DNA from 2 places in the Bacillus mojavensis genome. Region 2 is predicted to be linked to the other one. Evidence: predicted binding sites of a transcription regulator. Region 2 holds the regulator's gene; the other holds the start of a gene.
What was found. Region 2 encodes CtsR, which represses protease genes until heat stress. Its sites were predicted from a motif close to ATGGTCAATAAAGGTCAAACA; they were not measured.
Positions count from the first base shown of each region.

Region 1: clpP (ATP-dependent Clp endopeptidase proteolytic subunit ClpP) is a predicted target of CtsR. The motif match lies at 7,246-7,266, and genes of this name have one in related genera.

Region 1 is NZ_CP051464.1:3,332,838-3,347,496, reverse strand. It holds gene HC660_RS17505 (FtsX-like permease family protein) at 1-1,077, shown strand, start outside; gene HC660_RS17500 (2-hydroxyacid dehydrogenase) at 1,115-2,092, opposite strand; gene HC660_RS17495 (beta-class carbonic anhydrase) at 2,496-3,080, shown strand; gene HC660_RS17490 (SulP family inorganic anion transporter) at 3,099-4,709, shown strand; gene HC660_RS17485 (MazG nucleotide pyrophosphohydrolase domain-containing protein) at 4,739-5,059, opposite strand; gene HC660_RS17480 (LOG family protein) at 5,177-5,752, shown strand; partial or broken gene HC660_RS17475 (LacI family DNA-binding transcriptional regulator) at 5,906-6,214, shown strand; partial or broken gene HC660_RS17470 (HAD-IA family hydrolase) at 6,217-6,486, shown strand; gene clpP (ATP-dependent Clp endopeptidase proteolytic subunit ClpP) at 6,599-7,195, opposite strand; tRNA gene HC660_RS17460 (tRNA-Arg) at 7,476-7,551, shown strand; gene HC660_RS17455 (DUF3231 family protein) at 7,705-8,220, shown strand; gene HC660_RS17450 (DMT family transporter) at 8,264-8,578, opposite strand; gene HC660_RS17445 (DMT family transporter) at 8,578-8,913, opposite strand; gene HC660_RS17440 (TetR/AcrR family transcriptional regulator) at 8,991-9,575, opposite strand; gene aspP (aspartate/proton symporter AspP) at 9,672-11,234, opposite strand; gene HC660_RS17430 (glycoside hydrolase family 32 protein) at 11,361-12,911, opposite strand; gene sacB (levansucrase) at 12,988-14,409, opposite strand.
Region 2 is NZ_CP051464.1:91,287-105,945, forward strand. It holds rRNA gene HC660_RS00485 (16S ribosomal RNA) at 1-489, shown strand, start outside; rRNA gene HC660_RS00490 (23S ribosomal RNA) at 659-3,584, shown strand; rRNA gene rrf (5S ribosomal RNA) at 3,638-3,753, shown strand; tRNA gene HC660_RS00500 (tRNA-Val) at 3,776-3,851, shown strand; tRNA gene HC660_RS00505 (tRNA-Thr) at 3,855-3,930, shown strand; tRNA gene HC660_RS00510 (tRNA-Lys) at 3,968-4,043, shown strand; tRNA gene HC660_RS00515 (tRNA-Leu) at 4,051-4,133, shown strand; tRNA gene HC660_RS00520 (tRNA-Gly) at 4,174-4,248, shown strand; tRNA gene HC660_RS00525 (tRNA-Leu) at 4,263-4,348, shown strand; tRNA gene HC660_RS00530 (tRNA-Arg) at 4,358-4,434, shown strand; tRNA gene HC660_RS00535 (tRNA-Pro) at 4,458-4,534, shown strand; tRNA gene HC660_RS00540 (tRNA-Ala) at 4,542-4,617, shown strand; rRNA gene HC660_RS00545 (16S ribosomal RNA) at 4,793-6,342, shown strand; rRNA gene HC660_RS00550 (23S ribosomal RNA) at 6,512-9,438, shown strand; rRNA gene rrf (5S ribosomal RNA) at 9,492-9,607, shown strand; gene ctsR (transcriptional regulator CtsR) at 9,852-10,316, shown strand; gene mcsA (protein-arginine kinase activator protein McsA) at 10,330-10,887, shown strand; gene mcsB (protein-arginine kinase McsB) at 10,887-11,978, shown strand; gene clpC (ATP-dependent protease ATP-binding subunit ClpC) at 11,975-14,407, shown strand; gene radA (DNA repair protein RadA) at 14,499-14,659, shown strand, end outside.

The DNA.
Region 1 (14,659 bases), 790 kb from region 2:
TCTGTGATTACAGCAGTCATTTTAACCGCTACAGGTGTGATCTATATGTTTTATGCTGATTTAGAAAGGCAGGAGGAGCAAAGCATTCCTCAATCTGTTGCCTGGGTGGAAAAAGACGCTTCCCGCTTTCAGGTTATGAAGCCTGAGACCGCTGAGAATACATTGAAAAAAGCAAATACTGAGATTAAATATAAGGTGAATGCCACAGGGATTCCTGTTACATTTCAATCAGATTTGCCGTATGGGAACAGGAAAGCGGAAGCAGAGGCCTTGCTGATTTCAGAGAAAATTTATAATCAAGTCGCAAAGGAAAAAGGTTTTCCTGTTATTCATGTACAAGAAAATGAAGCGTTTATCAATGTTCCGTTTCAAATGATGGTGAAAGATACGTTCGGGGAAGGGGAAAAAGCAGCGTTTCATATGAAGTCAGGAAAATCACTTTCCTATGTCATGAAAAAGCAGCAAAACAAAGGGATATTGATGTCAGTCGGAGGAGTCAGCCGTTTATTGGTTGTCAGCGAAAAAAGCTTTGACAGCCTGACACAGGAGGTGCGGCTAAAGGATCAGACAAGAGTGGTAGGCTATGAGCTTGAGCATTGGCAGGAGACGGTGGAGGTCTCTGAGAAGCTTGAAAACATGGTGCCGAAAGAACATACATCTGATTTTCAAACGCGTGCTCCGAGTTTTCAAGTTGTGAAGCAGGGAGTCGCACTCATGCTGTTTATTGGTCTGTTTGTCAGCGTACTGTTTTTTATTGTTCAAGGCAGCATGCTGTATTTGCGGATGTTTACTGAAATAGAAGATACGAGAGTGCAAGTGTTAGCATTAAAGAGAATGGGAGTTACGGACAAAGAGATTCACTCTATCCTTGGAAGACAAATTGGATTTTTGTTCTTCATCCCGTTTATCGCGGGTACGATTCACGCCGGTTTTGCGTATGTGGCGTTAAGCAACATGCTGCATGCTAACTTATTTCTTGAGGCCGTGATCGTCATCTTTATTTATTTTGTATTCCAGGCTGTTTATTATATCGTCACACGTCATATTTATAAGCGTGCTGTACTCCAGCATATGTAATATGAAATCCGGTCTTCATCAGACCGGATTTTTTAATTTACCGAAATTCTCTTGTCAGATTTTTCGGTGTTTCCCCTTTGATAGCTGCGATCATGTTTTCAGCAGCCTGTTTACACATATTGAAGCGCACTTTCGCTGTTGCTGAGCCGATATGCGGCAGTAGTGTGACATTGTCAAGCTGCAAGAGCGGATTGTCTTTTGCGACAGGTTCTTCTTCGTACACGTCTAAACCGGCACCACGAATCCAGCCTTCTTGAAGAGCGCGGATGAGGGCTTTTTCATCAACTGTCTTTCCCCGGGAAATATTGACGAAAATTGCGGAATCCTTCATCAGTTTAAATTCGCGTTCCCCGATCATGTGATACGTTTCGTCAGTCAGCGGAGTAATCAGCAAAACAAAATCTGATTGCTCCAGGAGTGTGTCAAGTTCAGCGTATTTGGCGCCGATGCTTTCTTCAGTTTCTTGTTTGCGGTGGCGGTTATGATAAAGCACGTCCATATCGAAACCGAATTTGGCGCGTCTGGCCGCTTGCTCGCCGATTCTGCCCATACCGATAATGCCTAATGTTTGATGATGGACGTCAATGCCGAAAAGGTCTTCTTCTTCAACCGTACCCCATTTACCGGCCCGGACGAAACGGTCAAGCTCAGCAACACGTCTGGCCGATGAAAGAATTAAAGAAAAGGCCAGATCTGCCACTGTATCATCCAGTGTATAAGGCGTATGAGTGCCGACGACGCTTCTTTCTTTCATCGCTTCTATATCAAAATTATCGTATCCGACGGATTGATTGCTGACGACCTTCAGCTTAGGAGCATGTTCAAGCAGCTCGCTGTTGATGGACGGCCCAGATGTTCCAGTCGTTAAAAGCCCTTCAGCATCTTTCATTTTCTCGAATAGCACCTCTTGTGGAAGTGAATCCTCCTGCCATATCTCATAACGGCAATGCTCACTGATCATGTGTTCAATCTCTTTAGGAATGGGTTTGGTGATAAATACAAATGGTTTCAACAAGGCTCCCCCTTTATGGCTGTTGTCTATTTTATTATATCGGAAAGAGATAAAAGTTAGAAATATTGCTGCGTTTGTTAAATTTCTGGTTCTTTTGAACTTAAAATGATTGCGATGAATGAAAAAATAGCAGCCTCTGCTTAAATAAGTTTTTTAATTATCTGAATTCGCCTATATTTTTTGTCAGACAAATCACCAAAATATCAGCAAAACCTGGATTATAGGATTCAATAAATATAAATTTTATTATCTTTGAAAGATATAAATGTTTATGTTTTTATTTTACAGTCCAATTAGATCGTCTTTTAATGAAAGCCTTTTCGCGGCCTGTTCCTATGCTATAATTCCTTACTGTAAGCTAGGCAAGAAGGCTTGCAAAATCATATGGATGGGAGATGAATTTAGAATGGTTTCTTTAACATCAATTTTGGAACACAATCAGCAGTTTGTCAGAGAGAAGAAGTACGAACCCTACAAAACGACAAAATTCCCTTCAAAAAAGCTCGTTATTGTTACCTGTATGGATACAAGACTCACAGAACTTCTTCCGCAAGCAATGGGGCTTAAAAACGGCGATGCTAAGATTGTAAAAAACGCGGGAGCCATCGTTTCTCACCCATTTGGAAGTGTCATGCGCAGCATATTGGTCGCCGTTTATGAATTGCAGGCGGAAGAGGTTTGCATCATCGGCCACCATGAATGCGGGATGTCAGGCCTGAATGCTACCTCAATTCTAGAAAAAGCAAAGGAACGCGGGGTAGAAGCAAGCTGCCTGAGTTTACTTGATAGCGCCGGATTAGATTTGAAAACCTGGCTGACCGGCTTTCACAGTGTGGAAGAAAGCGTTTCCCACAGTGTCAATCTGATCAAGAATCATCCGCTTCTGCCAAAAAAGCTGCCGGTTCACGGGCTTGTGATACACCCGGAGACAGGCAAACTTGACGTCGTGATTAACGGTTATGAAACTGAGTTCATAAAGACTAATTCATAAGGGAGGTTTTAACAAAATATGCGATTCTCTGGGAGATTCAAGGGATACAATTTACAGAAATTTCAGAAAGACCTGATTGCAGGTATCGTAGTAGGAGTCGTGGCAATTCCTTTAGGTATGGCGTTTGCCATTGCCTCGGGAGTCGAGCCTGAATATGGGCTGTATACTGTTGTTGTGGCGGGGATCTGTATTTCTTTGTTCGGGGGATCTAAATATCAAATAGGCGGTCCGACAGGCGCGTTTGTCCCGATTTTATTCGGTATCGTGATGCAGTATGGGCTGGAAAATCTGCTGATAGCGGGGTTTATGGCAGGCGTCATGCTGGTGCTGTTCGGATTGTTTAAGCTCGGCAAAATTATGAAGTACGTGCCGAAGCCAGTTATCGTCGGATTTACGGCTGGAATCGCCGTGTTAATCTTCACTGAACAAATCGCTAATTTTCTCGGTTTGAAAAACGTAGAAAAACATGAGAACTTTCATCACAACATGTTTGAAATTGCACAGAAGCTCGGCACCTTTAACGGATATGCCATTTTGACAGCGGTCATCGGACTTGTCATTTTGCTTGTATCCGCCAAAGTGATGCCAAAGATACCCGGAGCTTTATTGGCTCTTCTCATTTCCACGCTTGTTGCGGTTGTGTTTTTCCCTGACCGCATGGCAACGATTGGCTCAACCTATGGAGAAATTCCTCGCCATTTGCCGGAATTTCAGTTTCCGGAGCTGACAATAGATAAAATGGTCATGCTGTTTCCGGCAGCGCTTGTCATCGCGCTTCTTGGCGGCCTCGAGTCCATATTATCCGCGATGGTTGCCGATAATATGAAAGGGTCAAAGCACGACAGCAACAAAGAGCTTGTCGGCCAGGGGATTGCGAATATGGCCGCGCCGCTGTTTGGCGGAATCCCGGCTACCGGAGCGATTGCGCGGACGGCAACCAATATTAAAAATGGAGCGGTTTCACCTGTCTCAGGTGTCGTTCACGGCGTCGTGGTTCTTCTCGTACTGCTTGTATTCGCGCCTTATGCTTCCCACGTTCCGCTTGCAAGTATGGCGCCGATTTTGATGGTTGTCGCATGGAATATGAGTGAGCGGAAGGAAGTCGCAAACATGCTGAGACTGAAAAACGCCGATTCCTTCATTTTAGCCGCTACCTTTGTCCTGACGGTTCTGTTCGATTTAATCGTCGGTGTGGCGACCGGATTGTTGCTCGCATTTGTGTTCTTCATCAGAAGAATGAGCGAAGCGACCCGTATTCACAATCAGGAGTCTCATCCAGCTCTTGCGAAAGCGGCTAAGAGGGAGCAGGGGACAGATCCTTCGGTCAGCATGTACTCCATAGAAGGACCGCTGTTTTTCGGATCGATTGATTCACTTGAATCGTCACTGTTAGAGCATGTACAGAAAAAGCCGAAGACCCTCATTTTGCTCATGAATAAAGTGCATTACATGGATACATCCGCAGAAGCAGTGCTTGGGAACGTTATGAACCGAATTAAACGCCACAACGGAAAGCTGATGATTGTAGGACTGCAGTCTCAGCCAAGGGAGCTGCTGCATAAAACAGGCCTATTTCACAAAATAGGGAAGCAGCATTTCTTTGATCATCATGATGAAATCACAGGGTGAAAAAAAACGGCCGACTGCGGCCGTTTTTTTTATGCATGCTCAAATCGTTTTGTCAGTTTTTCTTGGTGGGCTTTCATCACGTCACCTAATGAAACGCCGTACATATCAGCAAGGATGGCGATATTCCCGATGACGTCTCCCATTTCTTCAATCAATTCTTGTTTTTGCTCAGCTCGTGTCGATTCTTTCTCATCCGGCCGGTCTCTGCCGATTTCATACGCCCGGACAGCCCGTGCCAGCTCTCCGGCTTCCTCCATTAAAAACCCGACTCGAATAAACGGTCCGTATTCCGTCCAGCCCCTTTTTTCGTAAAACTCTTTCATCCATTTTTCAGCATCTGCCAGCTGCAACATCATCACTCCTGCATTCTTTATGTATTTCATATTGATATTATCACATGAAGGTGGGACAATATATAGTGTGTTTTTTTGAATGTTAACACGATATATAGATGCGGAGATGACAAGATGAAAACAATTTGTGTATTTGCGGGCTCAAACCCGGGGGGAAATGAAGCGTATAAAAGAAAAGCGACGGAGCTTGGCGTGTATATGGCAGAGCAGGGAATCGGCCTGGTATACGGGGGCTCTCGAGTAGGTTTGATGGGCGCGATTGCCGATGCGTTAATGGAAAACGGCGGCACTGCAATTGGAGTGATGCCGAGCGGCCTGTTCAGCGGAGAGGTTGTCCATCAAAATCTGACAGAGCTGATTGAAGTCAACGGCATGCATGAACGAAAGGCAAAAATGAGCGAACTGGCTGACGGCTATATCGCCATGCCTGGCGGTTTCGGTACATATGAAGAATTATTTGAAGTGCTTTGCTGGGCGCAGATCGGCATTCATCAAAAGCCGATCGGACTGTATAATGTCAACGGATATTTTGAACCGATGATGAAAATGATCAAATACAGCATTCAAGAAGGATTTTCTAACGACTCTCATCTTAAACTGATCCATAGCTCTTCACGGCCCGATGAGTTAATTGAGCAAATGAAGAACTACTCATATCCGATTTTAGAGAAAAAGTGGACAGAAATTTAGTGAGCAATCAAAGCTGATTATTACAATGTGAGGTTTCCTGTAGGAAATCTCTTTTTTAGTTTCTTTATGGTTACATAGTATAATTTACTATAATAAAGGACTTTTTCACTAGTTTGGATAGGCGTAATAAGCACAGGTGAGGAGGGGATGAAAATGGCAACATTGTCAGATGTAGCGAAAAAAGCAAATGTTTCGAAAATGACGGTATCAAGAGTGATCAATCACCCTGAGACGGTGACAGACGAATTAAAAAAGCTTGTTCATTCCGCGATGAAAGAGCTGAATTACATCCCTAATTATGCGGCAAGAGCGCTCGTGCAAAACAGAACACAGGTTGTCAAACTGTTGATTCTCGAGGAAATGGATACGACAGAGCCGTATTACATGAACTTGCTGACCGGAATCAGCCGGGAGCTGGACCGCCGCCATTATGCTTTGCAGCTTGTGACAAGAAATTCTCTTACCCAACGGCTCTTGCGAACGGGAAACCTGATCCCGAGATATTTTTAACCGCCGCAGCGCTGCTTGGCGTCTCTCCGGCTGATTGTGCGGCAATAGAAGACGCTGAAGCGGGTATCGCCGCCATTAAATCTGCCGGGATGTTTGCGGTTGGAGTCGGTCATGAACAATCAATGCATGATGCTGATTTGATTGTCAGGCAAACTTGCGATTTGTCGTTTGATGTGCTCAATGAAGAGTGGAAGGCTTATAGAATAAACAGTATACAAATGTGAAAGGAGGAGAAAGGGGCTGCATTTCCGATGTTTTGTATGTTCACTTGTCAGTAAGTAAATTCCTTTAGCATGAAAAAACCTGCAAGAGACATGTCTCTTGCAGGTCGCAGTATTACTTTTGCTCTTCTGTGTTGCGTGTCAAAACCTTATCAATCAAGCCGTATTCCATTGCTTCTTCGGCTGATTTGAAGTTATCGCGGTCAGTATCGCGCTCAATGACTTCAAGCGGCTGGCCTGTGCGTTCAGCAAGCACTTTGTTTAATTTGTCGCGAAGCAAGAGAATGCGTTTCGCAGCAATTTCAATTTCTGTTGCCTGACCTTGCGCTCCGCCAAGTGGCTGGTGAATCATAACTTCACTGTTAGGAAGCGCATAGCGTTTGCCTTTTTCTCCGGCAGCAAGCAGGAATGCACCCATTGATGCAGCCATACCGATACAAATTGTAGATACCTTTGGCTTAATAAACTGCATGGTATCATAAATCGCCATACCGGCTGTGATAGAGCCGCCCGGGCTGTTGATGTAAATAGAAATATCTTTTTCAGGGTCTTCTGCTTCTAAGAATAAAAGCTGTGACACGATGGAGTTCGCAACGTTGTCATCAATCGCAGATCCAAGCATGATGATACGATCCTTTAATAAACGAGAATAAATGTCATACGCTCTTTCCCCGCGGTTCGTTTGTTCAATGACTGTAGGTATTAAATTCATAATGCTCCTCCTTCACCTTTTAGGTAAGTATGTAGTTACATGATACATTTTTGGTCAATAAAGGTCAAACAAAAAGCTGGCTTGACATGCAAACTCTTCTCTTTTTCCCATTTTCCCCAAAAATACAACGGTTCAAACCATCGTATGTGAGGTTCTGAAAGAAGATGATGTGTCTTCTTAAAAAAACAGCCCTTTCAAAAAGAGGGTTGTTTTTTTAGCTGAAATGCCGTATAATGAGTTATGCTGACGTTATCATCACGCAGTGAAAATATGTCAATATGCGCTCGTAGCTCAGTTGGATAGAGCGGTGGTTTCCGGTACCACGTCTGTCGGGGGTTCGAATCCCTCCGAGCGCGTCCAATAGAACAACAGGAAAGACAAGGGTTTGGCGATTGCCGCTCTTGTCTTTTTTGTGTTGTACAAGAAAACATAATCGCAAATACATAATTTTCCCCATGCAGGGCATCGTAGGTAAATGAACAGTATTGAATTTGCTAAGGAGGATGACAATGGGAATTTTAAGCGGTAATCCGCAAGAAGAACCGATGCATTATGGTGAGGTATTCAGCTTGTGGAGTTATGTGATGGCGGGAAATAAAATGATCGGCAATTTTCAGATGTTATTGCATCATGTTGGTGATGCCGACTTAAAGAAGCTGCTTCATGAGGCCATTGAGAAGTGTCAAGATGAAATCAAACAGGTCAGCAATATCCTGAAAGAAAACGGCGTGGCGCTTCCGCCTGCTTCTCCTGAGCCGCCGGACGCAGATCTAAACGAGATTCCGCCGGGCGCGCGGTTTCTCGATCCGGATGTGGCCGCATCTGCAGCGGCGCAAAATGCAGTGGGTCTTGTGACATGCAGCAAAATTATGGGACAGTCGATTCGCGAAGACATTGCCATGATGTTTGGGCAATTTCATATGAGCAAGGCAGCAACAGGAGCAAAATACTTAAGGCTGCTGAAAAACAAGGGCTGGCTGATCCCGCCGCCGCTTCACCTTCATAAACATCAAGATGATGAGTAAAAGATAAAAGGCATATACAGCTATCTGTATATGCCTTTTATGATTAAGACGTAAGACGCAGGCCGATGACACCGGCAAGGATCAGGCAAAGAGAAATCAGCTGAGAAAGCTGAAACCGTTCCTTAAACCAAATCAGGCTGACTGCTGTTACGCCTATGCTGCCTATACCGGTCCAAACGGCATAAGCAACACCGGATGGCAGGATTTGCATGGCCTGTGAAAGGCAGTAAAAAGATAAAGCAAATCCGGCAGTCATCACAATAATCGGCCATTTTTTCTTTGTGCCGTCTATATATTTCATGGCGATGGCAGCTATAATTTCTTCTATACCCGCAATGAATAATAAAAACCACGCCATTATTTTTCACCTCTCGGCTGAGTTTTACTTTCTTTTGTGAAAAGCTTCATTCCTAAAATGCCGGCTAGCAGCAGCATTAAAAAGAAGATTTGGGCTGCTGAGAAGGATTCGCCTAAGTAGATTCCGGTCGTGTAGGTTCCGACCGTTCCAATTCCGACAAATACGGTATACGCCGCGGCCATAGGGATTTTTCGATAAGAGCGGATTAACAGTATAAAGCTTATCGCTATTAATAGAAAAACGATAATCCAATCAAAAAGCGAATCCGCATGTTTGAGGGAGGAGGCCCAAACCACTTCTAGAAGCCCTGCTATTAAAACAAGCATCCAATACAACATAAACACCTCTTTTTATGAATGAACGTCAGTCATTTTTAGATATTAAAAAATGAGCGGTGTCACCCAGTCATTTTTTAAGCTTTATCTAAGCTCCGTTTTAAGAATGTAAAAATTTCTTTTTTAGATACTTCAAGATTTTCATCTTGTTCAAACCCGATATAAAACCGTTCTGCTGTGTTCTCAACTAAATTGATGATGGTTCTTGCCGTCCACTTTGCATTGATGCCTTCGATCACATCTTGGCTGTCGATCGCCTTGTTGATGATGTTCTCAAGCCAGGAATAATAAGGCTGATAAATGGTCTCCCATTTTTCCATGGAATGGTCGATGGCAAGCCCCGAATAGCAAAGGACAATAATATCTTTATGGCGCTCTGTGATGTGAAACGTCTCATCAATTAAGGTTTGTAAGACGGTCCAAAAATCTTCCTCGCCATTCAGTCTTCCTTTGATTTGCTCTAGCGTGTGAGTGAGAAGGTTTTCCGCTATGGCCGGAATCAAAGCATTTTTGGATGAAAAATATAAATAAAACGTTCCTTGGGCAGTCCCGGCTTTTTTTACGATATCTGAGATGGAGGCCTTATCGAGTCCCTTTTCAGAAATGACTTCAATCGCCGCCTGCAGAATCTTTTCATATTTTCCTGATGTTTGTTTTGGCATGAGGAACACCTCCTGTAATGACTGACTATCATTCATTTTATCTCGAGTGATGGCGTTTGTAAAGCGAAAAAAGAAGCAAGAGAAACTCCTGCTTCTTTATTTATCATAATCAATCGCGGCTTTCGGGAGCCCGGTATACTTTGCCCAATAATAAATCGCAAGCGAGCCGACAGCAACCAAAATGAGATCGATGGGATTGCTGATCAAGCCTAGGCCATGCCCGAAAGAGCCGATATAGGAAAAAATCAGCATCATGACATAAAATCCGACGAGCCACCAGGCTGATTTCAGCTGCTGGGCAAGGCTTACATCTTCTTTAGGCGCGTATTTGCTGAAGCAGAGATAGATCAAAAACATGACGAGCTGTGAGCCGAGAAGCCAGGAAACGGTTGTCCATCCTGACCAGTACACAATAAACGCTGTAAAAATAAATGAAAGCGGCCCGATAATGCTCATTCCTTTTAAATAAAACGGCCTGTTTAAGTCCTTCGCATTTACTCTCAGTGCGGCTGAAGAAATCGGCGCAATCGCATAAGAAAGGATTAAGGCAACAGAACAAACATTGACGAGCGCATTCCATGAAGGAAAGGGAAGCGTCCAGAATATCGAGAGACCGAACGAAAGCCATAGAGACGCCCGGGGGGTACCGGTTTCTTGATTGACCTTTGAAAATACACGGAATAACGTGCCGTTCCGTGCCCAGGCGTAAACGAGACGAGACGTCGTATTCATAAATATATTCCCATTTCCTCCGGGGGACAGGATCGCATCCAGAATGACTAGCGTTGCAAGCCATCCTAAACCAAGCATGACCGCAATATCTTTAAACGGCAATGAAAACTCACGGCCGATTGCCGGCCAACCGTTTTTCAGCGTTTCTGTCGGAATCGCACCGATAAAGGTAACTTGCAAAACAGTATAAATGATGGTGGAAACGATAATACAGATAATTAATGCGATTGGGATGTTACGCTTCGGGTTTTGCACCTCGCCGGCAACAGATACGATAGGGTGCAGCCCGAGATACGCAAACATGACACCCCCGGTCGAAATGGCGGCCTGTATGCCTGTAAAACCAAAAGGCGCAAACCCTTCAACCGATAAGTTCCCTGGCTGAAAATGAAAAATCAGCACAATAATGATCGTGACCGGAACGATATATTTAAAAATAGAAATAATGAAATTGGCCTTAGCAAAGGTTTTGACGCTCCAATAATTCAGCAGGAAAAACAAGCAGAGCAAGGCAAACTGCAAAATCCAGCCTGCGATAGTCGGGGAGTCAGAGCCCTCTTTGGTCAGGCCCGGAAACCAATAGGCCACATATTGCCGGACAGCTGTGACTTCAATCGAAATCAGGCTTGTGTAAGCGACAATTGTGACAAATGAAATTAAATAGCCGACCAGATGGCCGTGTGAATAAACCGGATACCTGATGATGCCTCCAGTGCGGGGCAAAGCGGCTCCGAGCTCCGCGTACACCAGTCCGATTAACAGAATAATGGCTCCTCCCATAATCCAGGAAAAAGCGCCGGAGGGTCCTGCTTTTGAAGCGACATTACTGACAGCGAACAGCCATGCTGATCCAAAGATAGCTCCCATCCCGATCAAAATCAGATCAAACAGCGACATCGATTTTTGAAAATTTCCTTGTTTAGACATCCGCTTCCTCCTTAGAAACAAGCCTTATATTTCTTACAATGCCCAATATGAAACAGACAATACGCACCTGCTGATTGCTTTCGGCTCTCACAATAAAAACAGATGCAGCAAGCGCTGCATCTGTCTTTATTGATGAATCGTATCGAAATGTTTCACTTTTATATTTGTAAAGGAAGCTGAGCCGCCTTCAGAAAAAAGAGTAATGCCTTTATCCTCGGATTTCGGGAACACTTCATTTGAAAAAACGGTTTTCCCGTCACCGACAAACACTTCTATCGTTGTTTTATCAACGAGTATTTTTAAATGCACATTTTGTTTGCTGCTGTCATAGGGCGCTTTGCTTTCAACGAACCTTTTGCTTTTATCAGGCTGGTCTGTGAAAGCTCTGTTGATATACGCATAGCCGCCTTCAGCAAATATGCCGACATCAATATGGCGTTTTTTGTCTGCCGATTCTCTCAGCCGGACGCCGGCGTTTTTCATATCTGACCAAGAAAGATCCATATCCAGCTGATACGTATCGCCTGTTATGGACAGGGTTTTGGAGCCGCTGACACTCAGTTCTTTCACTTCGTCAGTGGAAGCGGAAAGCTGCTGCAATGCTTCAACAGGCTGTGAGACGAGGCTGTATGTGCCGTCCTGCTGCTGGAGCCGGATTTCACGCACGATTGAGTCTGTGCCGTTAAAGCCATTTTTTCGGGTCGGCGTGTTATTCGCGTAATCCCAATTATTCATCCAAGCCAGCGCGTAACGCTTATTCAATTGATCTGTGTCTTTCCCGTCCTCAAACGTTACGCCCCCGTACCAGTCAAATCCGTAATCAAGCCATTGGGGTTCGGTTTGATCCGCAGAAAATTCTTTTCCGTCAAAGCCACCGGTCCAGTAGGCGTACGTATTGGGTTTGCCCCACGGTTTCCCGTTTGCGCTTGCGCCGAGAATCCACTTCGTCGTCCCGTCACTTGCCCGCATCATGTATAGGTCGGGGCATTCGATCATGCCTGCCTGCTTCGTAATAAAACCGCTTGTGTACTGCCAATCCTTTAAATTATCGGATTCATAAAAGCCGATTTTTGTTCCTTCGGCCATGACCATTACCCATTTATGATCCTGATCATCCCATATGACTTTAGGGTCTCTGAAATCATTTGTCCCCGGATTGGGCATAATGGGATCAGCAGTGTAGGGCTTAAATGTCTTCCCTTTGTCTGTGCTGTACCATAAATGCTGCTCCTGCTTTTTGTCTTTGGCTGAAGGCTGAGTCACAATGGCGACAAGTGCATTTTTGCCAAAGCCGGCTGTATTTTCTTTATCGATGACGAATGATCCGGTCCAGATGTCGCCGTTTGGATTTGTGTATTTGGGAATCGCCACGCCTTCATCTGTCCAATGTACCAAATCCTCTGATACGGCATGCCGCCATTCCGTGCCGTTGCCATTTGGATAATCACCGTTATACAGATAATAGTAATGATACTCTCCATCGAAATAGATGGGTTTTTGTGGGTCGTTTTTCCATTTGTCAGGAGCCGTAAAATGATATGCCGCCCGGTAGTCCGGCTTATGGGTTGATTTTGATTTTTTGACCGGTTCCTCTTTTGGCCATAGGTCTATAAACAAAAGGATTCCTAAAAAGATGAGGAATACCGCTGACCATTTGCATGTTTTTTTATATGTCATTTCGGTTTCTCCGCTTTAGATTTTAATAAAGAAATAAAAGAAAATGCCAATAGGGTATCGGCATTTTCTTTTGCGTTTATTTGTTAACTGTTAGTTGGCCTTGTTCAAGGATGCTGTTTTTCACAACAGATGTCTTTTTGCCTTTGATGTTCAATAAGAAGCTTGGCGCGAACGTTGCCTGCTTGTCTGCATAGAAGCCTCTGTTTGTCATGTAGCTTGTAATAACGACATTGTTACCTTCAGCTTGTGGTACGGCAAAGTGTGAGTAAGTAAAGGTCACATCGTTAGGATCAAGATCCATTTTCAGCACAAGGCCGGTTTTGTTCAGCGGCTTGTACGGGCCTGTTAAGGAGTTGGAAACATAACCCAGCATGTAAATATCGTTAGACGTAATGCCGTCGATTGTCATTTTTGATCCTCTAGAGTCAGTGAACAGATACCATTTGCCGTTCATTTTGAAGACATTTGCACGTTCGATTTCGTCAGTCACTGTGTTAGACGTGATCAGCGGCTTCATGACTTTCTTCAATGTGTAGTCATCGTTAAGCTCAATAATGCCAAGTGCGCCGTTAGCTAATTCTGCAGTGCGTTTCTTATCGCTTTGCAGAAGTTTTTGACTTTCTTGACGGAAGAATGATGAGCTTTTGCCATAATAAGCTTTGTTAAATAAAGATTCTTCGCCTTGGTAGCCGTCTTCAGTTCCTGTGTTTGCTTCAAATACTAGGTATTTGCGGCCGTGATCTTCCACATAGTGAGGATCTCTCAGCGTATGGTTATCGCCTGAACTATAGTTGCCCTCATCAATGAACTGTTGAACATTTTGATACGTTTTGCCATCGCCGTCAAAAATTGATTTGTGATCTTCTACACCGTTAATCGTAAGAGAACTGTCTGAAGTTGACACGTTAACCTGCGCAGTTGTCAGTGTTTGTTTGCCGTAATGTTTACCGGAAAAGTCAGTGTAGAATAAACGGATTTTGCCATCAGATGTAAATGTAGCTGATCCTGACCATTCTTGTGTTTGATCTTTTAAGATGGGATCATTTGCGTCAAACTTGTCACTGTCTTTAAAGACACGGCCTGCGTTTTTCCAGCTGTCAATGGAAGTCTCGCCAACTTTTTGATAGAACATGTAAATTGATGTGTCATCCGCGTTTTTAGGGTCTCCGGCTAATGCAAAGACAATGTGATAGCCGTGATAGTTTGCGACTGTGCCGTCCGCGTTTTGCAATGGCCAGCTGTCCCACACGTCCAAACCTTTTGCGGAAGAGATGTTTTTAATCTTTGATTGGTCAAATTCAGGCACCTGATATTTTTCATTCTTTTGCTGTTCAGGGATTTGCAGCATGTCGTGGCGGGTAATATGGGAAATGCCGTATGTCTCTTTATACGGTTTGTGATCTGCTTCTTTCGCAAACGCTTGAGTCGCGCCTCCTGCCAGCAGTGCGGTTGTAAAGGTTAATGCTGTTGCCTGTTTGGCAAACTTTTTGATGTTCATCGTTCATGTCTCCTTTTTTATGTACTGTGTTAGCGGTCTGCTTTCTTCCAGCCCTCCTGTTGAGTGGCAAGTCGGTTACGTGCAATAAAAAAAGACCTAAAATATGTAAAGGGGTGACGCCAAAGAATACACTTTGCCCTTAACACATTTTAGGTCTTGCCTGCTTTATCAGTAACAAACCTGCGTAATTTACTTTTCGACATTATTCTATTAGACACTGGACCTTATTTCAACGGGTCTATTTTCCTCT
Region 2 (14,659 bases):
CATGGTTGTCGTCAGCTCGTGTCGTGAGATGTTGGGTTAAGTCCCGCAACGAGCGCAACCCTTGATCTTAGTTGCCAGCATTCAGTTGGGCACTCTAAGGTGACTGCCGGTGACAAACCGGAGGAAGGTGGGGATGACGTCAAATCATCATGCCCCTTATGACCTGGGCTACACACGTGCTACAATGGACAGAACAAAGGGCAGCAAAACCGCGAGGTTAAGCCAATCCCACAAATCTGTTCTCAGTTCGGATCGCAGTCTGCAACTCGACTGCGTGAAGCTGGAATCGCTAGTAATCGCGGATCAGCATGCCGCGGTGAATACGTTCCCGGGCCTTGTACACACCGCCCGTCACACCACGAGAGTTTGTAACACCCGAAGTCGGTGAGGTAACCTTTATGGAGCCAGCCGCCGAAGGTGGGACAGATGATTGGGGTGAAGTCGTAACAAGGTAGCCGTATCGGAAGGTGCGGCTGGATCACCTCCTTTCTAAGGATATTTACGGAATATAAGACCTTGGGTCTTATAAACAGAACGTTCCCTGTCTTGTTTAGTTTTGAAGGATCATTCCTTCGAAACGTGTTCTTTGAAAACTAGATAACAGTAGACATCACATTCAATTAGTAATACAAGATATCACATAGTGATTCTTTTTAACGGTTAAGTTAGAAAGGGCGCACGGTGGATGCCTTGGCACTAGGAGCCGATGAAGGACGGGACGAACACCGATATGCTTCGGGGAGCTGTAAGCAAGCTTTGATCCGGAGATTTCCGAATGGGGAAACCCACCACTCGTAATGGAGTGGTATCCATATCTGAATTCATAGGATATGAGAAGGCAGACCCGGGGAACTGAAACATCTAAGTACCCGGAGGAAGAGAAAGCAAATGCGATTCCCTGAGTAGCGGCGAGCGAAACGGGATTAGCCCAAACCAAGAGGCTTGCCTCTTGGGGTTGTAGGACACTCTATACGGAGTTACAAAGGAACGAGGTAGATGAAGAGGTCTGGAAAGGCCCGCCATAGAAGGTAACAGCCCTGTAGTCAAAACTTCGTTCTCTCCAGAGTGGATCCTGAGTACGGCGGAACACGTGAAATTCCGTCGGAATCCGGGAGGACCATCTCCCAAGGCTAAATACTCCCTAGTGACCGATAGTGAACCAGTACCGTGAGGGAAAGGTGAAAAGCACCCCGGAAGGGGAGTGAAAGAGATCCTGAAACCGTGTGCCTACAAGTAGTCAGAGCCCGTTAACGGGTGATGGCGTGCCTTTTGTAGAATGAACCGGCGAGTTACGATCCCGTGCAAGGTTAAGCAGAAGATGCGGAGCCGCAGCGAAAGCGAGTCTGAATAGGGCGCATGAGTACGTGGTCGTAGACCCGAAACCAGGTGATCTACCCATGTCCAGGGTGAAGTTCAGGTAACACTGAATGGAGGCCCGAACCCACGCACGTTGAAAAGTGCGGGGATGAGGTGTGGGTAGGGGTGAAATGCCAATCGAACCTGGAGATAGCTGGTTCTCTCCGAAATAGCTTTAGGGCTAGCCTCAAGGTAAGAGTCTTGGAGGTAGAGCACTGATTGGACTAGGGGCCCCTACCGGGTTACCGAATTCAGTCAAACTCCGAATGCCAATGACTTATCCTTGGGAGTCAGACTGCGAGTGATAAGATCCGTAGTCGAAAGGGAAACAGCCCAGACCGCCAGCTAAGGTCCCAAAGTATACGTTAAGTGGAAAAGGATGTGGAGTTGCTTAGACAACCAGGATGTTGGCTTAGAAGCAGCCACCATTTAAAGAGTGCGTAATAGCTCACTGGTCGAGTGACTCTGCGCCGAAAATGTACCGGGGCTAAACGTATCACCGAAGCTGCGGACTGTTCTTCGAACAGTGGTAGGAGAGCGTTCTAAGGGCTGTGAAGCCAGACCGGAAGGACTGGTGGAGCGCTTAGAAGTGAGAATGCCGGTATGAGTAGCGAAAGAGGGGTGAGAATCCCCTCCACCGAATGCCTAAGGTTTCCTGAGGAAGGCTCGTCCGCTCAGGGTTAGTCGGGACCTAAGCCGAGGCCGAAAGGCGTAGGCGATGGACAACAGGTTGATATTCCTGTACCACCTCCTCACCATTTGAGCAATGGGGGGACGCAGGAGGATAGGGTAAGCGCGGTATTGGATATCCGCGTCCAAGCAGTTAGGCTGGGAAATAGGCAAATCCGTTTCCCATAAGGCTGAGCTGTGATGGCGAGCGAAATTTAGTAGCGAAGTTCCTGATTCCACACTGCCAAGAAAAGCCTCTAGCGAGGTGAGAGGTGCCCGTACCGCAAACCGACACAGGTAGGCGAGGAGAGAATCCTAAGGTGATCGAGAGAACTCTCGTTAAGGAACTCGGCAAAATGACCCCGTAACTTCGGGAGAAGGGGTGCTCTGTTAGGGTGAAAGCCCGAGAGAGCCGCAGTGAATAGGCCCAGGCGACTGTTTAGCAAAAACACAGGTCTCTGCGAAGCCGTAAGGCGAAGTATAGGGGCTGACGCCTGCCCGGTGCTGGAAGGTTAAGAGGAGCGCTTAGCGTAAGCGAAGGTGCGAATTGAAGCCCCAGTAAACGGCGGCCGTAACTATAACGGTCCTAAGGTAGCGAAATTCCTTGTCGGGTAAGTTCCGACCCGCACGAAAGGCGCAACGATCTGGGCACTGTCTCAACGAGAGACTCGGTGAAATTATAGTACCTGTGAAGATGCAGGTTACCCGCGACAGGACGGAAAGACCCCGTGGAGCTTTACTGCAGCCTGATATTGAATGTTGGTACAGCTTGTACAGGATAGGTAGGAGCCTTGGAAACCGGAGCGCCAGCTTCGGTGGAGGCATCGGTGGGATACTACCCTGGCTGTATTGACCTTCTAACCCGCCGCCCTTATCGGGCGGGGAGACAGTGTCAGGTGGGCAGTTTGACTGGGGCGGTCGCCTCCTAAAAGGTAACGGAGGCGCCCAAAGGTTCCCTCAGAATGGTTGGAAATCATTCGCAGAGTGTAAAGGCACAAGGGAGCTTGACTGCGAGACCTACAAGTCGAGCAGGGACGAAAGTCGGGCTTAGTGATCCGGTGGTTCCGCATGGAAGGGCCATCGCTCAACGGATAAAAGCTACCCCGGGGATAACAGGCTTATCTCCCCAAGAGTCCACATCGACGGGGAGGTTTGGCACCTCGATGTCGGCTCATCGCATCCTGGGGCTGTAGTCGGTCCCAAGGGTTGGGCTGTTCGCCCATTAAAGCGGTACGCGAGCTGGGTTCAGAACGTCGTGAGACAGTTCGGTCCCTATCCGTCGCGGGCGCAGGAAATTTGAGAGGAGCTGTCCTTAGTACGAGAGGACCGGGATGGACGCACCGCTGGTGTACCAGTTGTTCTGCCAAGGGCATCGCTGGGTAGCTATGTGCGGACGGGATAAGTGCTGAAAGCATCTAAGCATGAAGCCCCCTCAAGATGAGATTTCCCATTCCGCAAGGAAGTAAGATCCCTGAAAGATGATCAGGTTGATAGGTCTGAGGTGGAAGTGTGGCGACACATGGAGCTGACAGATACTAATCGATCGAGGACTTAACCTAATTTCTAATGATGTCACACCTGTTATCTAGTTTTGAGAGAACACTCTCAATTGTTTGGTGGCGATAGCGAAGAGGTCACACCCGTTCCCATGCCGAACACGGAAGTTAAGCTCTTCAGCGCCGATGGTAGTCGGGGGTTTCCCCCTGTGAGAGTAGGACGCCGCCAAGCAATTGCACGTTAGTGCAATTATGGAGGATTAGCTCAGCTGGGAGAGCATCTGCCTTACAAGCAGAGGGTCGGCGGTTCGAGCCCGTCATCCTCCACCATTTGCCGGTGTAGCTCAATTGGTAGAGCAACTGACTTGTAATCAGTAGGTTGGGGGTTCAAGTCCTCTTGCCGGCACCACTTTTATATGATATAATATTCAAGTCTCTTGTAAGAAGAGCCATTAGCTCAGTTGGTAGAGCATCTGACTTTTAATCAGAGGGTCGAAGGTTCGAGTCCTTCATGGCTCACCATTTTTAAGCGGGTGTGGCGGAATTGGCAGACGCGCTAGACTTAGGATCTAGTGTCTTTATGACGTGGGGGTTCAAGTCCCTTCACCCGCATTATATAGGATGACAGTTATAAAAACTGGACATCCTGTCTGCGGAAGTAGTTCAGTGGTAGAACACCACCTTGCCAAGGTGGGGGTCGCGGGTTCGAATCCCGTCTTCCGCTCCAACTATACCATCCACGCCGGGGTGGTGGAATTGGCAGACACACAGGACTTAAAATCCTGCGGTAGGTGACTACCGTGCCGGTTCAAGTCCGGCCCTCGGCATTATCATTTGCGCCCGTAGCTCAATTGGATAGAGCGTTTGACTACGGATCAAAAGGTTAGGGGTTCGACTCCTCTCGGGCGCGCCATATATTATTTTAATATGAGGAATCGGGAAGTAGCTCAGCTTGGTAGAGCACATGGTTTGGGACCATGGGGTCGCAGGTTCGAATCCTGTCTTCCCGACCATTTTTATGGGGCCTTAGCTCAGCTGGGAGAGCGCCTGCTTTGCACGCAGGAGGTCAGCGGTTCGATCCCGCTAGGCTCCACCAAAAAAAGATTTAAAAAAAGTTGTTGACTTTGAGAAAGCGACGTTGTATACTAATAAAGTTGCTTTAACAAGGCGATAAACAAAATGATCTTTGAAAACTAAACAAGACAAAACGTACCTGTTAATTCAAGTTTTAAATAAATCGCACAGCGATGTGCGTAGTCAGTCAAACTACTTTATCGGAGAGTTTGATCCTGGCTCAGGACGAACGCTGGCGGCGTGCCTAATACATGCAAGTCGAGCGGACAGATGGGAGCTTGCTCCCTGATGTTAGCGGCGGACGGGTGAGTAACACGTGGGTAACCTGCCTGTAAGACTGGGATAACTCCGGGAAACCGGGGCTAATACCGGATGCTTGTTTGAACCGCATGGTTCAAACATAAAAGGTGGCTTCGGCTACCACTTACAGATGGACCCGCGGCGCATTAGCTAGTTGGTGAGGTAACGGCTCACCAAGGCAACGATGCGTAGCCGACCTGAGAGGGTGATCGGCCACACTGGGACTGAGACACGGCCCAGACTCCTACGGGAGGCAGCAGTAGGGAATCTTCCGCAATGGACGAAAGTCTGACGGAGCAACGCCGCGTGAGTGATGAAGGTTTTCGGATCGTAAAGCTCTGTTGTTAGGGAAGAACAAGTACCGTTCGAATAGGGCGGTACCTTGACGGTACCTAACCAGAAAGCCACGGCTAACTACGTGCCAGCAGCCGCGGTAATACGTAGGTGGCAAGCGTTGTCCGGAATTATTGGGCGTAAAGGGCTCGCAGGCGGTTCCTTAAGTCTGATGTGAAAGCCCCCGGCTCAACCGGGGAGGGTCATTGGAAACTGGGGAACTTGAGTGCAGAAGAGGAGAGTGGAATTCCACGTGTAGCGGTGAAATGCGTAGAGATGTGGAGGAACACCAGTGGCGAAGGCGACTCTCTGGTCTGTAACTGACGCTGAGGAGCGAAAGCGTGGGGAGCGAACAGGATTAGATACCCTGGTAGTCCACGCCGTAAACGATGAGTGCTAAGTGTTAGGGGGTTTCCGCCCCTTAGTGCTGCAGCTAACGCATTAAGCACTCCGCCTGGGGAGTACGGTCGCAAGACTGAAACTCAAAGGAATTGACGGGGGCCCGCACAAGCGGTGGAGCATGTGGTTTAATTCGAAGCAACGCGAAGAACCTTACCAGGTCTTGACATCCTCTGACAATCCTAGAGATAGGACGTCCCCTTCGGGGGCAGAGTGACAGGTGGTGCATGGTTGTCGTCAGCTCGTGTCGTGAGATGTTGGGTTAAGTCCCGCAACGAGCGCAACCCTTGATCTTAGTTGCCAGCATTCAGTTGGGCACTCTAAGGTGACTGCCGGTGACAAACCGGAGGAAGGTGGGGATGACGTCAAATCATCATGCCCCTTATGACCTGGGCTACACACGTGCTACAATGGACAGAACAAAGGGCAGCAAAACCGCGAGGTTAAGCCAATCCCACAAATCTGTTCTCAGTTCGGATCGCAGTCTGCAACTCGACTGCGTGAAGCTGGAATCGCTAGTAATCGCGGATCAGCATGCCGCGGTGAATACGTTCCCGGGCCTTGTACACACCGCCCGTCACACCACGAGAGTTTGTAACACCCGAAGTCGGTGAGGTAACCTTTATGGAGCCAGCCGCCGAAGGTGGGACAGATGATTGGGGTGAAGTCGTAACAAGGTAGCCGTATCGGAAGGTGCGGCTGGATCACCTCCTTTCTAAGGATATTTACGGAATATAAGACCTTGGGTCTTATAAACAGAACGTTCCCTGTCTTGTTTAGTTTTGAAGGATCATTCCTTCGAAACGTGTTCTTTGAAAACTAGATAACAGTAGACATCACATTCAATTAGTAATACAAGATATCACATAGTGATTCTTTTTAACGGTTAAGTTAGAAAGGGCGCACGGTGGATGCCTTGGCACTAGGAGCCGATGAAGGACGGGACGAACACCGATATGCTTCGGGGAGCTGTAAGCAAGCTTTGATCCGGAGATTTCCGAATGGGGAAACCCACCACTCGTAATGGAGTGGTATCCATATCTGAATTCATAGGATATGAGAAGGCAGACCCGGGGAACTGAAACATCTAAGTACCCGGAGGAAGAGAAAGCAAATGCGATTCCCTGAGTAGCGGCGAGCGAAACGGGATTAGCCCAAACCAAGAGGCTTGCCTCTTGGGGTTGTAGGACACTCTATACGGAGTTACAAAGGAACGAGGTAGATGAAGAGGTCTGGAAAGGCCCGCCATAGAAGGTAACAGCCCTGTAGTCAAAACTTCGTTCTCTCCAGAGTGGATCCTGAGTACGGCGGAACACGTGAAATTCCGTCGGAATCCGGGAGGACCATCTCCCAAGGCTAAATACTCCCTAGTGACCGATAGTGAACCAGTACCGTGAGGGAAAGGTGAAAAGCACCCCGGAAGGGGAGTGAAAGAGATCCTGAAACCGTGTGCCTACAAGTAGTCAGAGCCCGTTAACGGGTGATGGCGTGCCTTTTGTAGAATGAACCGGCGAGTTACGATCCCGTGCAAGGTTAAGCAGAAGATGCGGAGCCGCAGCGAAAGCGAGTCTGAATAGGGCGCATGAGTACGTGGTCGTAGACCCGAAACCAGGTGATCTACCCATGTCCAGGGTGAAGTTCAGGTAACACTGAATGGAGGCCCGAACCCACGCACGTTGAAAAGTGCGGGGATGAGGTGTGGGTAGGGGTGAAATGCCAATCGAACCTGGAGATAGCTGGTTCTCTCCGAAATAGCTTTAGGGCTAGCCTCAAGGTAAGAGTCTTGGAGGTAGAGCACTGATTGGACTAGGGGCCCCTACCGGGTTACCGAATTCAGTCAAACTCCGAATGCCAATGACTTATCCTTGGGAGTCAGACTGCGAGTGATAAGATCCGTAGTCGAAAGGGAAACAGCCCAGACCGCCAGCTAAGGTCCCAAAGTATACGTTAAGTGGAAAAGGATGTGGAGTTGCTTAGACAACCAGGATGTTGGCTTAGAAGCAGCCACCATTTAAAGAGTGCGTAATAGCTCACTGGTCGAGTGACTCTGCGCCGAAAATGTACCGGGGCTAAACGTATCACCGAAGCTGCGGACTGTTCTTCGAACAGTGGTAGGAGAGCGTTCTAAGGGCTGTGAAGCCAGACCGGAAGGACTGGTGGAGCGCTTAGAAGTGAGAATGCCGGTATGAGTAGCGAAAGAGGGGTGAGAATCCCCTCCACCGAATGCCTAAGGTTTCCTGAGGAAGGCTCGTCCGCTCAGGGTTAGTCGGGACCTAAGCCGAGGCCGAAAGGCGTAGGCGATGGACAACAGGTTGATATTCCTGTACCACCTCCTCACCATTTGAGCAATGGGGGGACGCAGGAGGATAGGGTAAGCGCGGTATTGGATATCCGCGTCCAAGCAGTTAGGCTGGGAAATAGGCAAATCCGTTTCCCATAAGGCTGAGCTGTGATGGCGAGCGAAATTTAGTAGCGAAGTTCCTGATTCCACACTGCCAAGAAAAGCCTCTAGCGAGGTGAGAGGTGCCCGTACCGCAAACCGACACAGGTAGGCGAGGAGAGAATCCTAAGGTGATCGAGAGAACTCTCGTTAAGGAACTCGGCAAAATGACCCCGTAACTTCGGGAGAAGGGGTGCTCTGTTAGGGTGCAAGCCCGAGAGAGCCGCAGTGAATAGGCCCAGGCGACTGTTTAGCAAAAACACAGGTCTCTGCGAAGCCGTAAGGCGAAGTATAGGGGCTGACGCCTGCCCGGTGCTGGAAGGTTAAGAGGAGCGCTTAGCGTAAGCGAAGGTGCGAATTGAAGCCCCAGTAAACGGCGGCCGTAACTATAACGGTCCTAAGGTAGCGAAATTCCTTGTCGGGTAAGTTCCGACCCGCACGAAAGGCGCAACGATCTGGGCACTGTCTCAACGAGAGACTCGGTGAAATTATAGTACCTGTGAAGATGCAGGTTACCCGCGACAGGACGGAAAGACCCCGTGGAGCTTTACTGCAGCCTGATATTGAATGTTGGTACAGCTTGTACAGGATAGGTAGGAGCCTTGGAAACCGGAGCGCCAGCTTCGGTGGAGGCATCGGTGGGATACTACCCTGGCTGTATTGACCTTCTAACCCGCCGCCCTTATCGGGCGGGGAGACAGTGTCAGGTGGGCAGTTTGACTGGGGCGGTCGCCTCCTAAAAGGTAACGGAGGCGCCCAAAGGTTCCCTCAGAATGGTTGGAAATCATTCGCAGAGTGTAAAGGCACAAGGGAGCTTGACTGCGAGACCTACAAGTCGAGCAGGGACGAAAGTCGGGCTTAGTGATCCGGTGGTTCCGCATGGAAGGGCCATCGCTCAACGGATAAAAGCTACCCCGGGGATAACAGGCTTATCTCCCCCAAGAGTCCACATCGACGGGGAGGTTTGGCACCTCGATGTCGGCTCATCGCATCCTGGGGCTGTAGTCGGTCCCAAGGGTTGGGCTGTTCGCCCATTAAAGCGGTACGCGAGCTGGGTTCAGAACGTCGTGAGACAGTTCGGTCCCTATCCGTCGCGGGCGCAGGAAATTTGAGAGGAGCTGTCCTTAGTACGAGAGGACCGGGATGGACGCACCGCTGGTGTACCAGTTGTTCTGCCAAGGGCATCGCTGGGTAGCTATGTGCGGACGGGATAAGTGCTGAAAGCATCTAAGCATGAAGCCCCCTCAAGATGAGATTTCCCATTCCGCAAGGAAGTAAGATCCCTGAAAGATGATCAGGTTGATAGGTCTGAGGTGGAAGTGTGGCGACACATGGAGCTGACAGATACTAATCGATCGAGGACTTAACCTAATTTCTAATGATGTCACACCTGTTATCTAGTTTTGAGAGAACACTCTCAATTGTTTGGTGGCGATAGCGAAGAGGTCACACCCGTTCCCATGCCGAACACGGAAGTTAAGCTCTTCAGCGCCGATGGTAGTCGGGGGTTTCCCCCTGTGAGAGTAGGACGCCGCCAAGCAATTAATAAAAGGACAGCTCATATGAGCTGTCCTTTTTGCGTTCTCCTTTATTGGTATCATAAAATTTCATTTAGTTATATAATATAATAACTTCACAGAGAAATTTTAAGTGAATAATCAGGTTTTATGGATCTAGAAAATGGAAATACTTAAGATAGAGCGATAAAGTTGAAAATTCTCGAAAAACACCTTATAGTAAGATTAAAGTCAAATATAGTCAAAGTCAATAAAGGAGGGGGTTGAGTGGGACATAATATTTCTGACATCATTGAACAGTACTTGAAACAAGTGTTAGATCAAAATGGCAAGGAAATTTTAGAAATTAAACGGAGTGAAATTGCAGATAAATTTCAATGTGTTCCTTCCCAAATAAATTATGTCATCAACACCAGATTTACAAGCGAGAGAGGATATATTGTTGAGAGCAAACGCGGGGGCGGCGGTTACATCAGAATCATTAAAATTAAAATGAATAATGAAGTTGTTCTAATCAATAATATTATTTCTCAAATTAATACCCATTTGTCTCAAGCAGCCTCTGATGACATTATTTTAAGGCTATTAGAAGACAAGGTGATCTCTGAGAGAGAAGCAAAAATGATGGTCAGCGTGATGGATCGCTCAGTACTGTACATTGATTTGCCTGAACGTGATGAATTGAGAGCGAGAATGATGAAAGCTATGCTGACCGCTTTAAAATTAAAATAAGCGGGTGAAAAGATTGATTTGTCAAGAGTGCAATGAGAGACCAGCCACTTTTCACTTTACAAAGGTTGTTAACGGAGAGAAAAAAGAGGTTCACATCTGCGAACAATGTGCAAAAGAACACAGCGACTCATATGGTATAAGTGCAAGTCATGGTTTCTCTATTCATAATTTACTATCAGGCTTACTGAACATGGATTCTTCATTTCAGAATGCTGGAACTCAAATGTTCAGCCATTCCGAGCAAATATCTGCTTGTCCGAAGTGCGGAATGACATTTCAGCAATTTAGAAAAACCGGCCGATTTGGCTGTGCCGAATGTTATAAAACATTTCATAGCAACATTACACCGATCTTACGCAAAGTTCACAGCGGAAACACTGTGCATGGCGGGAAAATACCGAAACGTATAGGCGGCAACCTGCACGTCAGACGACAGATCGAAATGCTGAAAAAAGAATTAGAAGCTTTAATACACCAAGAAGAATTTGAAAATGCAGCCCATGTGAGAGATCAAATTCGTTCATTAGAACAGTCACTCAAAAGTACAGATAGTGAGGAGGAACAGGGGTAATGTCGCTAAAGCATTTTATTCAGGACGCATTAAGCAGTTGGATGAAGCAGAAAGGCCCTGAAAGTGACATTGTACTCAGCAGCCGCATACGTTTAGCTAGAAACTTTGAGAATATTCGGTTCCCTACGCGATATTCCAATGAAGAAGCCTCATCCATCTTGCAACAGTTTGAAGAACAGTTTTCAGAACATGAAATTCCCGGTGTCGGCAAATTCCTTTTAATTAGAATGAACGACGCACAGCCTTTAGAAAAACGGGTGCTTGTTGAAAAGCATCTCATCAGCCCTAATTTGACAGAGTCTCCTTTTGGCGGCTGTTTGCTTTCTGAAAATGAGGAAGTGAGCGTCATGTTAAATGAGGAGGACCACATTAGAATTCAGTGTCTTTTCCCAGGATTTCAGCTTCCACAAGCAATGAAAGCCGCAAACCAAGTTGATGACTGGATTGAGGAAAAGGTTGATTATGCATTTAGTGAGCAAAGAGGTTACTTAACCAGCTGTCCTACAAATGTAGGTACGGGCCTAAGGGCTTCAGTCATGATGCATCTTCCGGCACTGGTTTTAACTAGGCAAATAAATCGAATTATACCGGCTATTAATCAATTAGGCTTAGTTGTTAGAGGAATTTATGGGGAAGGCAGCGAAGCAGTAGGAAATATCTTTCAAATTTCAAATCAAATTACGCTTGGAAAGTCGGAGCAGGATATTGTCGATGACCTTAACAGCGTAGCTGCCCAGCTGATTGAACAGGAACGATCTGCTCGAGAAGCGCTTTACCAAACCTCTAAGATTGAGCTTGAGGATCGTGTGTATCGATCCTATGGAGTCTTGTCCAATTGCCGGATGATTGAATCGAAAGAAACTGCAAAGTGCCTTTCAGATGTTCGGTTAGGTATAGACTTAGGCATTATAAAAGGACTTTCAAGCAATATACTTAATGAACTGATGATTTTAACACAGCCGGGATTTTTACAGCAGTACTCGGGAGGCGCTTTGCGTCCGAACGAAAGAGATATACGAAGAGCGGCTCTTATCAGAGAACGGCTTCACTTAGAAATGAATGGGAATAGACAGGAGGATGAATCGATATGATGTTTGGAAGATTTACAGAACGAGCTCAAAAGGTACTGGCGCTTGCACAGGAAGAAGCACTGCGTTTAGGTCATAACAATATCGGCACTGAACATATTTTATTAGGACTGGTGCGAGAAGGAGAGGGCATCGCTGCTAAAGCACTTCAAGCGCTTGGACTTGGTTCAGATAAAATTCAAAAAGAAGTTGAGAGCTTAATCGGGCGCGGACAGGAAATGTCTCAAACGATTCATTATACTCCGAGAGCTAAAAAAGTCATTGAGTTATCAATGGATGAGGCCAGAAAACTCGGCCATTCTTATGTGGGAACAGAGCATATTCTTCTTGGACTTATTCGCGAAGGTGAAGGTGTTGCTGCGAGAGTGCTTAACAATCTCGGAGTCAGCTTAAATAAAGCAAGACAGCAAGTGCTTCAGCTTCTTGGAAGTAATGAAACAGGTTCATCAGCGGCTGGAACAAACAGCAATGCGAATACGCCAACACTAGATAGCCTGGCAAGAGATTTAACAGCGATTGCGAAGGAAGACAGCCTTGATCCGGTTATCGGCAGAAGCAAAGAAATTCAGCGTGTTATTGAAGTGCTGAGCCGCAGAACGAAAAACAATCCTGTTCTGATTGGGGAACCGGGCGTAGGTAAAACGGCTATCGCAGAAGGTCTCGCACAGCAAATTATTAATAATGAAGTTCCCGAAATTTTACGGGATAAACGCGTTATGACATTAGACATGGGAACAGTTGTTGCCGGTACAAAATACCGCGGTGAATTTGAGGATCGTTTGAAAAAAGTGATGGATGAAATCCGTCAGGCAGGAAACATCATTCTATTCATTGATGAGCTCCATACACTAATCGGAGCGGGCGGAGCAGAAGGTGCCATTGACGCATCCAACATCTTGAAACCTTCACTTGCTCGCGGAGAACTTCAGTGTATCGGTGCGACAACTCTTGATGAGTATCGTAAATATATTGAAAAAGATGCAGCTCTGGAGCGCCGTTTTCAGCCAATCCAGGTTGATCAGCCGTCGGTAGACGAGAGCATTCAAATCTTAAAAGGCTTGCGTGACCGATATGAAGCTCACCACCGCGTTTCTATCACTGATGAAGCCATTGAAGCTGCGGTTAAGCTTTCTGACAGATATATTTCTGACCGTTTCCTTCCCGATAAAGCTATTGACTTGATCGATGAAGCGGGCTCAAAGGTCAGATTGCGTTCATTTACAACGCCTCCTAATTTAAAAGAGCTTGAACAGAAACTTGATGAAGTTCGTAAAGAGAAGGATGCTGCGGTGCAAAGCCAAGAATTTGAAAAAGCGGCTTCCTTGCGTGATACGGAACAGCGTTTGCGTGAACAGGTGGAGGATACGAAAAAATCATGGAAAGAGAAGCAGGGGCAGGAAAACTCAGAGGTTTCTGTGGATGATATTGCGATGGTTGTATCCAGCTGGACTGGGGTGCCTGTTTCAAAAATCGCTCAAACTGAAACAGATAAGCTTCTTAATATGGAGAGCATTCTTCATTCCCGTGTCATCGGCCAAGATGAAGCTGTTGTAGCCGTTGCTAAAGCGGTCAGACGTGCGAGAGCAGGGCTAAAAGATCCTAAACGTCCAATCGGCTCATTCATTTTCTTAGGCCCTACAGGCGTAGGTAAAACGGAGCTTGCACGGGCGCTTGCTGAGTCTATCTTCGGTGATGAAGAAGCCATGATCAGAATTGATATGTCTGAATACATGGAAAAACACTCGACTTCTAGACTTGTAGGTTCACCTCCAGGGTATGTGGGTTACGATGAGGGCGGCCAATTAACAGAGAAGGTAAGAAGAAAACCATACTCTGTTGTGCTTCTTGATGAAATTGAAAAAGCGCACCCTGACGTCTTCAATATCCTCCTTCAAGTTCTTGAAGACGGACGATTAACTGATTCTAAAGGCCGTACAGTCGATTTCCGCAACACGATTCTGATCATGACATCAAACGTCGGAGCAAGTGAGCTGAAACGCAACAAATATGTCGGCTTCAACGTTCAGGATGAGACGCAGAATCATAAAGACATGAAGGATAAAGTGATGGGTGAACTGAAACGTGCGTTCAGACCGGAATTCATCAACCGTATTGATGAAATTATCGTCTTCCATTCACTTGAGAAAAAACATCTGGCTGAAATCGTGTCATTGATGTCTGATCAATTAACGAAACGTCTTAAAGAACAGGATCTTTCTATAGAATTGACGGAAGCTGCGAAAGCAAAAGTCGCGGAAGAGGGCGTAGACCTTGAATACGGTGCCCGCCCGCTCAGAAGAGCCATTCAAAAACATGTGGAGGACCGTTTATCTGAAGAACTGCTCAGAGGTAACATTCATAAAGGGCACCATATCGTTCTTGATGTAGAAGATGGCGAATTTGTCGTAAAAACGACTGCTAAAACGAATTAATATAGAAGACGAAAATGAGGCATACAGCATGTAAGTGTATGCCTCAATTTCGTATCAAGAAATAGAACAAGGGAGAGGTCTTACACTATTTATGGCTAAAACAAAATCCAAATTCATCTGCCAATCCTGCGGCTACGAGTCTCCAAAATGGATGGGGAAATGTCCGGGCTGCGGTGCTTGGAATACAATGGTGGAAGAAATGATTAAAAAAGCACCGGCCAATCGGAGAGCGGCTTTTTCTCATTCTGTTCA